DNA from 3 places in the Cellulomonas sp. URHB0016 genome. Region 3 is predicted to be linked to each of the others. Evidence: predicted binding sites of a transcription regulator. Region 3 holds the regulator's gene; each other region holds the start of a gene.
What was found. Region 3 encodes HrcA, which represses chaperone genes, less so after heat shock. Its sites were predicted from a motif close to TTNGCACTCGNNNNNNNCGAGTGCNAA; they were not measured.
Positions count from the first base shown of each region.

Region 1: the regulator HrcA is predicted to act here: its motif matches at 1,154-1,180, upstream of ACVW07_RS00915 (Hsp20/alpha crystallin family protein).
Region 2: the regulator HrcA is predicted to act here: its motif matches at 1,230-1,256, upstream of groES (co-chaperone GroES).

Region 1 covers NZ_JBSRZU010000001.1:196,084-199,313, forward strand. Annotated here, with positions in the region: gene ACVW07_RS00905 (CDGSH iron-sulfur domain-containing protein) at 1-77, shown strand, start outside; gene ACVW07_RS00910 (MBL fold metallo-hydrolase) at 231-974, opposite strand; gene ACVW07_RS00915 (Hsp20/alpha crystallin family protein) at 1,273-1,758, shown strand; gene ACVW07_RS00920 (hypothetical protein) at 2,104-2,253, opposite strand; gene ACVW07_RS00925 (hypothetical protein) at 2,307-2,747, opposite strand; gene ACVW07_RS00930 (bestrophin-like domain) at 2,903-3,230, opposite strand, start outside.
Region 2 covers NZ_JBSRZU010000001.1:1,301,222-1,304,451, reverse strand. Annotated here, with positions in the region: gene ACVW07_RS06085 (THUMP-like domain-containing protein) at 1-1,178, opposite strand, end outside; gene groES (co-chaperone GroES) at 1,393-1,689, shown strand; gene ACVW07_RS06075 (WhiB family transcriptional regulator) at 1,812-2,108, opposite strand; gene ACVW07_RS06070 (MerR family transcriptional regulator) at 2,371-3,230, shown strand, end outside.
Region 3 covers NZ_JBSRZU010000001.1:817,813-821,042, forward strand. Annotated here, with positions in the region: gene dnaJ (molecular chaperone DnaJ) at 1-1,089, opposite strand, end outside; gene hrcA (heat-inducible transcriptional repressor HrcA) at 1,154-2,179, opposite strand; gene ACVW07_RS03920 (DUF3097 domain-containing protein) at 2,343-3,200, shown strand.

The DNA of each region.
Region 1 (3,230 bases), 620 kb from region 3:
TCTGCCGTTGCGGTGCCTCGGCGATCAAGCCCTACTGCGACGGCACGCACAAGGCGATCGGCTTCAGATCGGACTGAACGACGTCCCGTCGGACCGGTTTGAGCTCCGACCGGACGAGGTCCCGTCGCGGCGGCGGGCAGGTGAACCCGTGTTCGGTGGGGCCCCAGCGGCCGGGCGCGGTCCGTCCGCCGGGCGCGGCCCGTCCGGCGGACGCGGTGGGTGTGGTGCGGTCAGTGCGCGCCCCGCTCCCGTGCGGCGCGCACCGCGGCGACGACCCCGTCGGTCCAGGGCTCGCCGTGCCCGGGCAGCACCACAGCCGCTCCGGTGGCGGCCAGGGCGTCGAGGGACGCGAGCGCCTGTGCGCTGTCGGCCGTCGCCGCGCCGGCGACGATCTGCGGGCCGGTCTGCGCGGTGTACGGGTCGAGCGTCACCAGCGCGTCGCCGCTGAGGACCGCGTCCCGGTCCGGCAGGTGCAGCGCGCAGTGGCCCGCTGTGTGACCGGGTGTCGGCACGAGCCGAGGCGAGCCGGGCAACGGCAGGACGCCGTCGGGGGGGTAGGGCACGAGGTCCTGCACGCCGGGCACCCGCCACGCCCCGGCCCGGGTCATCGAGGCGAGGATGCGCAGCGCCGCAGGGTGTCGGACGGGATACAGCGCCCGGGGGTTCTCGTGCGCGTAGCGGTAGGGGTGTGCCGCGATGAAGAAGTCGCCCTCGTGTGCCCACACCCGCACGCCCAGCTCCGCCCGCGCCCGGGCGGCGAACCCGGTGTGGTCGAAGTGCGCGTGGGTCAGGGCGACGGCACGGATGTCCTGCGGTCTGCGGCGCAGCTGGCGCAGGGCCTGGGCGAGCAGCGGCCACGTGTTCGGCAGTCCCGCGTCCACGACGAGGAGCTCGCCGTCGTCCTCCACGAGGTAGCAGCTCACGTAGGCGTGCGCGAGCCGGTAGACGCGGTCGGCGACCTCGGTCAGTGCCATCGGTCGCTCACCGGCCCTCGCGGTGCGCCGGGACAGCGAGGAGGCCGACGCGGTCGGATCGGAGCGGGGTCCACGGAGGGTCATCCGTGCATCGTGCAACCGCTCGGAGCGTCCCGCGCGTCGAGCCGGTCGCACCGGCAGGACGACGTTCACGGTCGGCGAACAACCCCACGGGAGGGCTGGCACTCGGCGTCGGAGAGTGCTAAATCAATGTCCTGTAGCCAGTTCCGGCGAGGGTCGCCGGACAGCACCCGAGGCCCGGGGACCCGGTGCCTCGACGACGAGGAGGTGAGGGGCGATGGCTACGCGTTACGACCCGTTCCAGGAGATCGACCGGCTGTTCGACCAGATGCTGAACGCCGACCGCGCATCGGCGGCCATGCCGATGGACCTGTATCGGGCAGGGGACCACTACGTGCTCCACGTGGACCTGCCGGGCGCCGACCCGGGCACCATCGACGTCAACGTCGAGGACCGCACGCTGACGATCCGTGCGCAGCGGACCGCCAACGCCGAGCGGGACGTCCAGTGGCTCGCCAAGGAGCGTCCGTCCGGGACGTTCGCGCGGCAGCTCACCGTCGGCCGCGGGCTCGCGCTCGACACCATCTCGGCGACGTATGCGGACGGTGTGCTCACGCTGAGCATCCCCGTCGCCGAGCAGGCGAAGCCGCGCCGCATCGAGGTGCAGCACGGCAGCGAGGCGTCGCAGATCACGTCGGGGCACAGCAGTGCGGACGTGCACAGCAGCGCGGACGTGCAGAGCGGCGCGGACGTCAACGCCTGAGCGTCGCGCCGTGATCGCCTGAGCCGCGGCGGCGAGCGTGGGCCAGTACGCGAGAGCGCCGGTCCGAGGTGAGGGACGACCTGTGCGGTCGAGCCGATCCTCCCCACCCACGCCGCCGCGCAGGGCGGCACGCGTGAGGACGACGGAGGGCAGCACGCGTGAGGGCCGGGCGGTGCCGAGTCGTCGGCCGGAGGGCGGCGCCGGCCGGCACCGCCCTTGCCGTGAGCCCGCACACGTGAGCCACGGACGCGTGAGCCACGGACGCGTGAGCGCTGACGCGTGAGCCCGTTCGCGCGAGCCCTGACGCGTGCCCTCCGGTGTTGTCGGACGGGGGGCCGTGCGCCCTCAGGCTGGGTCCGCACCCGTGGGGTCGGTCGGGTAGATCCGCCGGGCCGCCACGTCCTGGTTGTCTCCCTGGCTCGGCTGGTCGGCGTCCCTGGTACCCAGATCGGCGTCGGGCAGCGCCGGGACGTCGTCGGGTGCCTGCTCTGTCATGTTCTCGCTCCTTCCGCTCGCCTTCTCGGCGACGACCCACGGGCGCCGCCGCGTCACGCGGTGCGCCGAACCCCTCCCGGCCTGCCGGGCCAGCCGAGCAGGACGCACAGGTCACGCCCGTCGCGCGGGCCCGTCAAGGTGGCGCGGGCGACGGCTTCGACGCCGTCGACCTCGCAGCGGACGAGCTCACGCTCGAGGGTCCGGTTCCAGGGGTCCGGCAGCCGGCCGAGCTCGTCGCCGGTGTGGTCGAGCACCGCCACCGAGCCGTCGCCGTCTCGCTCGAGCCGGACCGTGAGCCGGCCCAGTCCGTCGCAGTCCGGCGATCTCACGCGGGTGCGCTCGTCGAACCCGACCACGCGGACCGTCACGTGCCCGCCCAGCGCGGGGACCGTGCGCTGCTCGCGACGGACGGTGGCGAGCCGGGGGGGCGTGTACTGCTCGGGGGGAGCCTGCTCGACGGGGAGCTGCTCCGCTGTGACCTGCTCGATGACCACGGCGTCTCCTTCGCCGCACCGGGAGCGAGGTCGGTGGACAGACCACCTCCGGCACGTGCCGTGTCAGGGCCGGTCCGCGTCCTGCTGCTGGAACGGGCGGGCGGCCTGTCGACGCCCATGGTGCACGCCTCGCGGACAACCCGCATCTGCGGCGCTCAGCCGCGGTCGGGCCGGCCGTCCTCGTCGCACGGCGGGTCGATCCCGAGGTCCACCGCGGCGGCCTCCTCGTCGGCCACGCGCAGCGTGCGCTGCATCGCGGTCGGCGCGAGCTTGCCGACGCCGTGCCCGTGCGGATGGTCGAAGAAGCCGAGCAGGAGCATGAGCAGGGTGATCACCACGGTGATGCTGCCCATCAGCAACCCTTGCGTCACGGCGCGCTCACGAGGGTCGGCGAAGAACAGCAGGTAGACGAAGATCAGGCCCGCGACCACGTAGAGGACGAGCCACAGGGGGAACGGGATCAACCCTTCCGCGCCGTGCACC
Region 2 (3,230 bases), 480 kb from region 3:
CAGACGGGCTCCACCACGAGGATCTCCTGGTGACCCGCCACCCGGGTCAGGACCACCGTCGCCTCGGCATCGCCGCGCAGGTCGAGCTGCTTGCGGAGCTGTTCGGGGACCACCGCGGTCCCGCGCTTCTTGATGGTGAGCCGGCCGACGCCGCGCTCCCGGAGGTAGGTGCGCAGCCGCTTGAGCCCGAAGGGCATGACGTCGAGCACGCGGTACCCGCGGAGCACCGGGTCGCGGACCAGCTCGTCGGACGTCACATAGGCGATGGTGGGGTCGACGAGGGTCCCGCGCACCCGCTCGGCCGCCTCGGCGACGAGCCCGGCCCGGATCACCGCGCCGTCGGGCTCGTACAGGTACGCGGAGACCGGCCCGACGGCGGCCTGCGCGCGGGTGCCGTGCACCGGGTGCGACTGGTCCCCGACGAGCACGAGCGCCGAGCGGCCCGGACCCTCGGGCGCGAGCGACCCGAACCACAGGCCGAGCTCGACGACGTCCCCGTCGACCGACACCCACTGCGCGCGGGCGTCGTCGGGCAGCGCCGAGTGCGGCACCCCCGGCCCGAGCTTGAGCCCGAGCTCGGGCACGGTCGACCGGAGAGCCAGCACCGCGTCGAGCGGCGGGGCGTACGCGGCCGGGTCGAACAGACGGCTCCCCGACGAGGTGCGCCGTGCGGGGTCGGCGTACACGGCGTCGACCCCCTCGCCGGCGAGGTCGAGCGCCAGACCGTCGCCGTGCCGGACCACGGCCTCGGGGAAGTGGCGCAGGTTCACGGTCGCGACGGCTGCGGTCGCCTCGTCGACGTCCGTGGCGAGCACGCGGAGCCCGACCGCCGCGAAGGCCATCGCGTCGGCGCCGATCCCGCACGTGAGGTCCGCCACGTGCGAGCAGCCGGCGTCGCGGTAGCGGCGGGCGTGGTGGGCGGCCACCGTCAGCCGCGTCGCCTGCTCGAGCCCGGCCGGCGTGAAGAGCATGCCGTCGGCGAACTCCCCGAGCTTGGTCCGGGCCTTCGCCCGCAGGCGGGACTGCGTCAGCGCGGCGGCCACCAGGGCGGGGTCGAGCCCTTCCTCCCGCAGGCGGCTGGACAGCGTCATCGCGCGGGCCTCGTCGTACGGCGGCAGGGCCGAGAGCAGGGCCCACCCGTCCGGGCTGAGCAGCGAGGCGAGACCGGCGGCGTCCATGCGGTGATCCTCGCACCTGGAGGGCCGCCGACGATGTCCGTCACCCGGGCGCTGGCACTCGCCTTGACCGAGTGCTAACGCATTCCTAGAGTGGGCAACTGGCACTCTCCCGGTGAGAATGCCAACGGCGAACCGCCCACGGCACCCGCGACGACGTGGACGGCACGCCATACGGACATCAGTGAACGACTCACATGCGAAGGGGAGGTCCGCTGTGTCGGTCTCCATCAAGCCCCTCGAGGACCGGATCGTCGTCAAGTCGATCGACGCCGAGACGACCACGGCCTCGGGTCTGGTCATCCCCGACAGTGCCAAGGAGAAGCCCCAGGAGGGCGAGGTCCTGGCTGTCGGCCCCGGCCGTGTCGACGACAACGGCAACCGAGTGCCGCTCGACGTCGCGGTCGGCGACAAGGTCATCTACTCCAAGTACGGCGGCACCGAGGTGAAGTACTCCGGCGAGGAGTACCTGATCCTGTCGGCCCGCGACATCCTCGCGGTCGTCGTCAAGTGATCGACCGGGCGCCGAGCCGCTGACGTCTGACGTCGCGGCCGGCGCCCACGCACGAGAGCCCCCTCCCGGTCGGGAGGGGGCTCTCGTCGTCTCGTGGCTGCCCGCTGGGAGCGGCCGACGGCTCAGACCACGGCGCGGCGTGCGCTGCGCTGGGCGAGGATGGCCGCGCGCTCGTCCTCCGACAGGCCGCCCCAGACGCCGTACGGCTCACGCACCGCGAGCGACTGCTCACGGCACTCCTTGAGGACCGGGCACGTCGCGCAGATCGCCTTGGCCGCCTCGGCCCGGCGCCGGCGAGCAGAGCCTCGTTCGCCCTCGGGGTGGAAGAACAGGTCCTGGTCGGCGTCACGGCACGCGCCGTCGAACTGCCACTCCCAGAGGTCCATCACCGGACCGGGCAACCGCGAGATCTCGGCCATGCGTTCCTCCTCGGTCATCGCGAGCACCCCACAGTGGGTGTCGCTCATGTCGTACGTGGTGCCGTGCAGCCCGAAGCCGGAGCCACCGGGTGAAGCGATGTGCCGCCAACCTACAACCGCGCCAGAAGTTGTTCAAGGGTGTGTCGCCCATTCGAGTGATGACGCGATTTTCGCCGTCGCCGCAGGTCTCGGACGGATCGGTTCCCTCGTACGCCGCGGCCGATCGACGGGTGGCCCGGGCGATGCCTGGCAGAATCGCGTCATGGTCCCCGAGCGTGACGAGGAGTCGGCCTCGACGGCGACGGAGGAGCCGGCCGCTCCCGCGCCCGCCCTCGCCGTCGCCGCGGTCGCGCGTCGTCTGGGCGTCGCCCCCGCGACCCTGCGCACCTGGGACCGTCGGTACGGGCTGGGACCGTCCGAGCACTCGGCGGGTGCCCACCGGCGCTACAGCGCCGTCGACGTCGAGCGGCTGCTCGTCATGCGGCGTCTCACCCTCGAGGGCGTGGCGCCCGGCGAGGCTGCGCGCGTCGCCCTCGCCACCGACGTCCGGGCGGCCGGCTCGACGGGAGACGTGCCCCGGCAGAGCGCCGCACCCGGCCGGGCCGTCATCGCGGCCACACCGACCGACCTCGTGGACGCAGCGCTGGCAGGCGACGGCGACCGGTGCGGGCGGCTGCTCCGGATCGACCACGTCGACCAGACCGGGCGGGACGGGGTCGCGGGCTGGTGGACGGTGCTGGTCGAGCCCGCGCTCACCGACCTCGCCCGGCGCACGGTCGTGGACACCCCGGGTGTCGACGCCGAGCTGACCCTGCGTGCCGCTGCCCTCGGCGCGCTCCGCCTGCATGCGGGCCGGCCACCGGCGGGCGGTGCCTCCGTGGTGCTCGTCCTCGTGCCGCCGGGCGAGCCGCGGCCCCTCGGCGTGCACGCGCTCGCGGCAGCGCTGGCCGACGAGGGTGTCGACGCCCGGATCGTCGGCGGACCGGTCGGGCCGCACCACGCCGTCGAGCTGGTGACGATGACGCGCGCCGCTGCGGTGGTGACGGTGGGCCGGCGGCTCGACCCGGACCTGGGCGTCGTGACGCGGCTCGCGCACGACCGGCCGGACGTGCCCCAGTTCGT
Region 3 (3,230 bases):
GCCGGAGCTGGCGGTCGCCAGGCGCGACTCGGGACGCTCCTCGCCGCGCAGGACGGCGAGCCGGCGCAGCAGCTCGGTCTGCTCGTCGTCGAGCGTCGTCGGCACCTGCACGTCGACGTGCACGTGCAGGTCTCCCCGGCCGGCGGCGTGCAGGTGCCCCACGCCGAGCCCCTTGATCGTCACGACCTGAGCGGGCTGGGTGCCGGGACGCAGGTCCACCTCACGCTCGCCGTCGAGGGTGTCGAGCTTGAGCAGCGTGCCGAGCGCGGCGGCGGTCATCGGCACCTGGACGGTGGCGTGCAGGTCGTCCCCGCGTCGCACGAACGTGTCGTGCTTGCGCTCACGGACCTCGAGGTACACGTCACCCGCGGGGCCACCGGCCGGGCCGACCTCGCCCTGGGCCGTCAGCTTGATCCGGGTGCCGGTGTCGACACCCGCGGGCACGTCGACGCTGAGCGTCCGGCGCGACCGGACCCGACCCTCGCCGGAGCACTCCGGGCACGGCTCGGGGATGACGGTGCCGAACCCGTGGCAGGCGGCGCACGGCTGCGTCGTCATCACCTGCCCGAGGAACGATCGCGCCACCCGCTGAACCGACCCGCGGCCGTGGCACACCTCGCACGTCAGCGGGGCCGTGCCCGGCCGGCAGCAGGACCCGCCGCAGGTGGGGCACAGGACGGCCGTGTCGACGGGGACGTCCCGGTGCACGCCGAAGGTGACCTCGGCGAGGTCCAGGTCGAGGCGGACCAGCGCGTCCTGACCACGGCGGGCCCGCGGGATCGGCCCACGCTGGGCGCTCGCCCCGGACGCGGCGCCGAAGAACGTCTCGAAGATGTCCTGGAAGCCGAAGCCGCCGCCCATGCCGCCCCCGGGCGATGCCGGGTCGGCACCCATGTCGTAGGCGCGCCGCTTCTCGGGGTTGCCGAGCACGTCGTACGCGCGGGACACGTCCTTGAAACGGTCCTCGGAGGCCACGTCCTCGCCCGCCACGTCCGGGTGGTGCTCCCGGGCGAGCTTGCGGTACGCCTTCTTGATCTGCTCCGGCGTCGCGTCGCGCGGGACCCCGAGGATCTCGTAGTAGTCGGTCACGTGAGACTGTGCTCGCTTCCTGTGCTCAGGCGTGCGTGGACGAGGCAGCGGGGAGGCACGGCACCTACCCCGCCAGGATCCGGGTCATGTACCGGGCGACCGCTCGCACGGCCGACATGGTGCCCGGGTAGTCCATGCGCAGCGGCCCGATCGACCCGACGCGGGCCACCGAGGTCCCGGTCTCGTCGCCGTAGCCGCTGGTGATGAAGCTCGTCTCGAGCAGGCCCTCGTGCTGCGTCTCGCGGCCGATCCGCACGGCCACGGTCGCGTTGTCCTCGGCCATCTCCGAGAGCAGACGCAGCAGCACCACCTGCTCCTCGAGCGCCTCCAGGACCGGCCCGATGCTGCCCGCGAAGTCGATCGCGCCTCCCCGGGCGAGGTGCGAGGCGCCGGCCAGCACCACGCGCTCCTCGCTCTCCTGCGCGAGCGTCTCCTCGACCACGCCGACCACGGCCTGGACGAGCACGGCGTCCTGAGGACCGAACGCGTCGGCGAGCTCGGCGAGCGCCACCGGCAGCTCGGAGAGCCGGCGGCCGGCGGCGCTGACGTTCAGGCGGGCCCGCAGCTGGCTGACGACCACCTCGTCGAGGTCGGCGCCGAGCTCGAGGGTGCGCTGCTCCACGCGACCCGTGTCCGTGATGAGCACGACGAGCAGGTGGCGCGCACCGACCGGCACCAGCTCCACGTGCCGCAGCGCGGAACGGCGCAGCGAGGGGTACTGGACCACGGCGACCTGCTGTGTGAGCTGCGCGATGAGGCGCACCGCCCGGTCGACCACGTCGTCGAGGTCCTGCGCCTCCTCGAGGAACGCCCCGATCGCGCGCCGCTCGGGGACGGACATGGGCTTGACGGTCGAGAGGCGGTCCACGAACAGGCGGTACCCCTTGTCCGTCGGCACCCGGCCCGCCGACGTGTGCGGCTGCGCGATGTACCCGGACTCCTCGAGCGCGGCCATGTCGTTGCGGATGGTGGCCGGCGAGACACCGAGCGAGTGCCGCTCCACGAGGGCTCGGGAGCCGACGGGCTCGCGGGTCGCGACGTAGTCCTCGACGATCGCCCGCAGCACATCCAGCCGACGGTCCTCGCTCATCTCGCCTCCCTCATGCCTCGCACTGTCCCGCACCGTCCAGCGCTGCCTCGCGCTCTCTCGCTCAGGGCGGCCGGAGTAGCACTCCCCCGACACGAGTGCCAATCCTACGCCGGGCACGGGGCGAGCCCGGGCTCCGGCGGCCCCGGCACTCTAGAGTGCCCGCGTGACCCAGGACCGCTACGGCTCGGACGTGCTCGGGGGCTCCGGCTCCACCCACCACCGCCCCGCGCGCACCTCGCGCCCACAGCCGGCCGATCCCGGCCTGGTGGTCGAGGAGGTCACCACCGGGTGGGTCGGCGCCGTCGTGCGGGTGGAGAAGTCCGGCGGCATGCACGTCGTGGTCCTCGAGGACCGGCGGGGCCGCACGCGCACGTTCCCGCTCGGCCCGGGCTTCTGGCTCGACGGCGAACCGGTGGCGCTGGTCGCCCCCGGGCGGAGCACGGCACCCGCGCGTCCGACCAGGACCGCGTCCGGCTCGGTCGCCGTGCACGACGCGAGGGCCCGCGTGGCCCGGGGCAGCCGGATCTGGGTGGAGGGCCGCCACGACGCCGAGCTCGTGGAGAAGGTGTGGGGCGACGACCTGCGCGTCGAGGGCGTCGTCGTCGAGCTGCTCGACGGCGTGGACAACCTCCCGGACGCGATCCGCGAGTTCTCCCCAGGTGCCGGACGTCGTGTCGGCGTGCTCGTCGACCACCTCGTGGCGGGGTCCAAGGAGAGCCGGATCGCCGCGGAGGCCGTCAAGGCGGCCCCGGCGGGCAGCGTGCTCGTCCTGGGCCACCCGTACGTCGACGTGTGGCAGGCGGTCCGCCCCGAGCGGATCGGCCTGGCGGCCTGGCCGACCATCGAGCGCGGCACCGAGTGGAAGCACGGCATCCTGCGGGAGCTCGGCTGGCCCGCGAACGACCAGGCGGACGTCGCGCACGCCTGGAAGCGGATCCTCGGCACGGTCCGCAGCTACGCCGACCTCGAACCGAGCCTGCTCGGCCGTGTGGAGGAGCTCATCGACTTCGTGACCACATGACGCGGCGGCCGGCCGGGTCCGCCCCGGCGG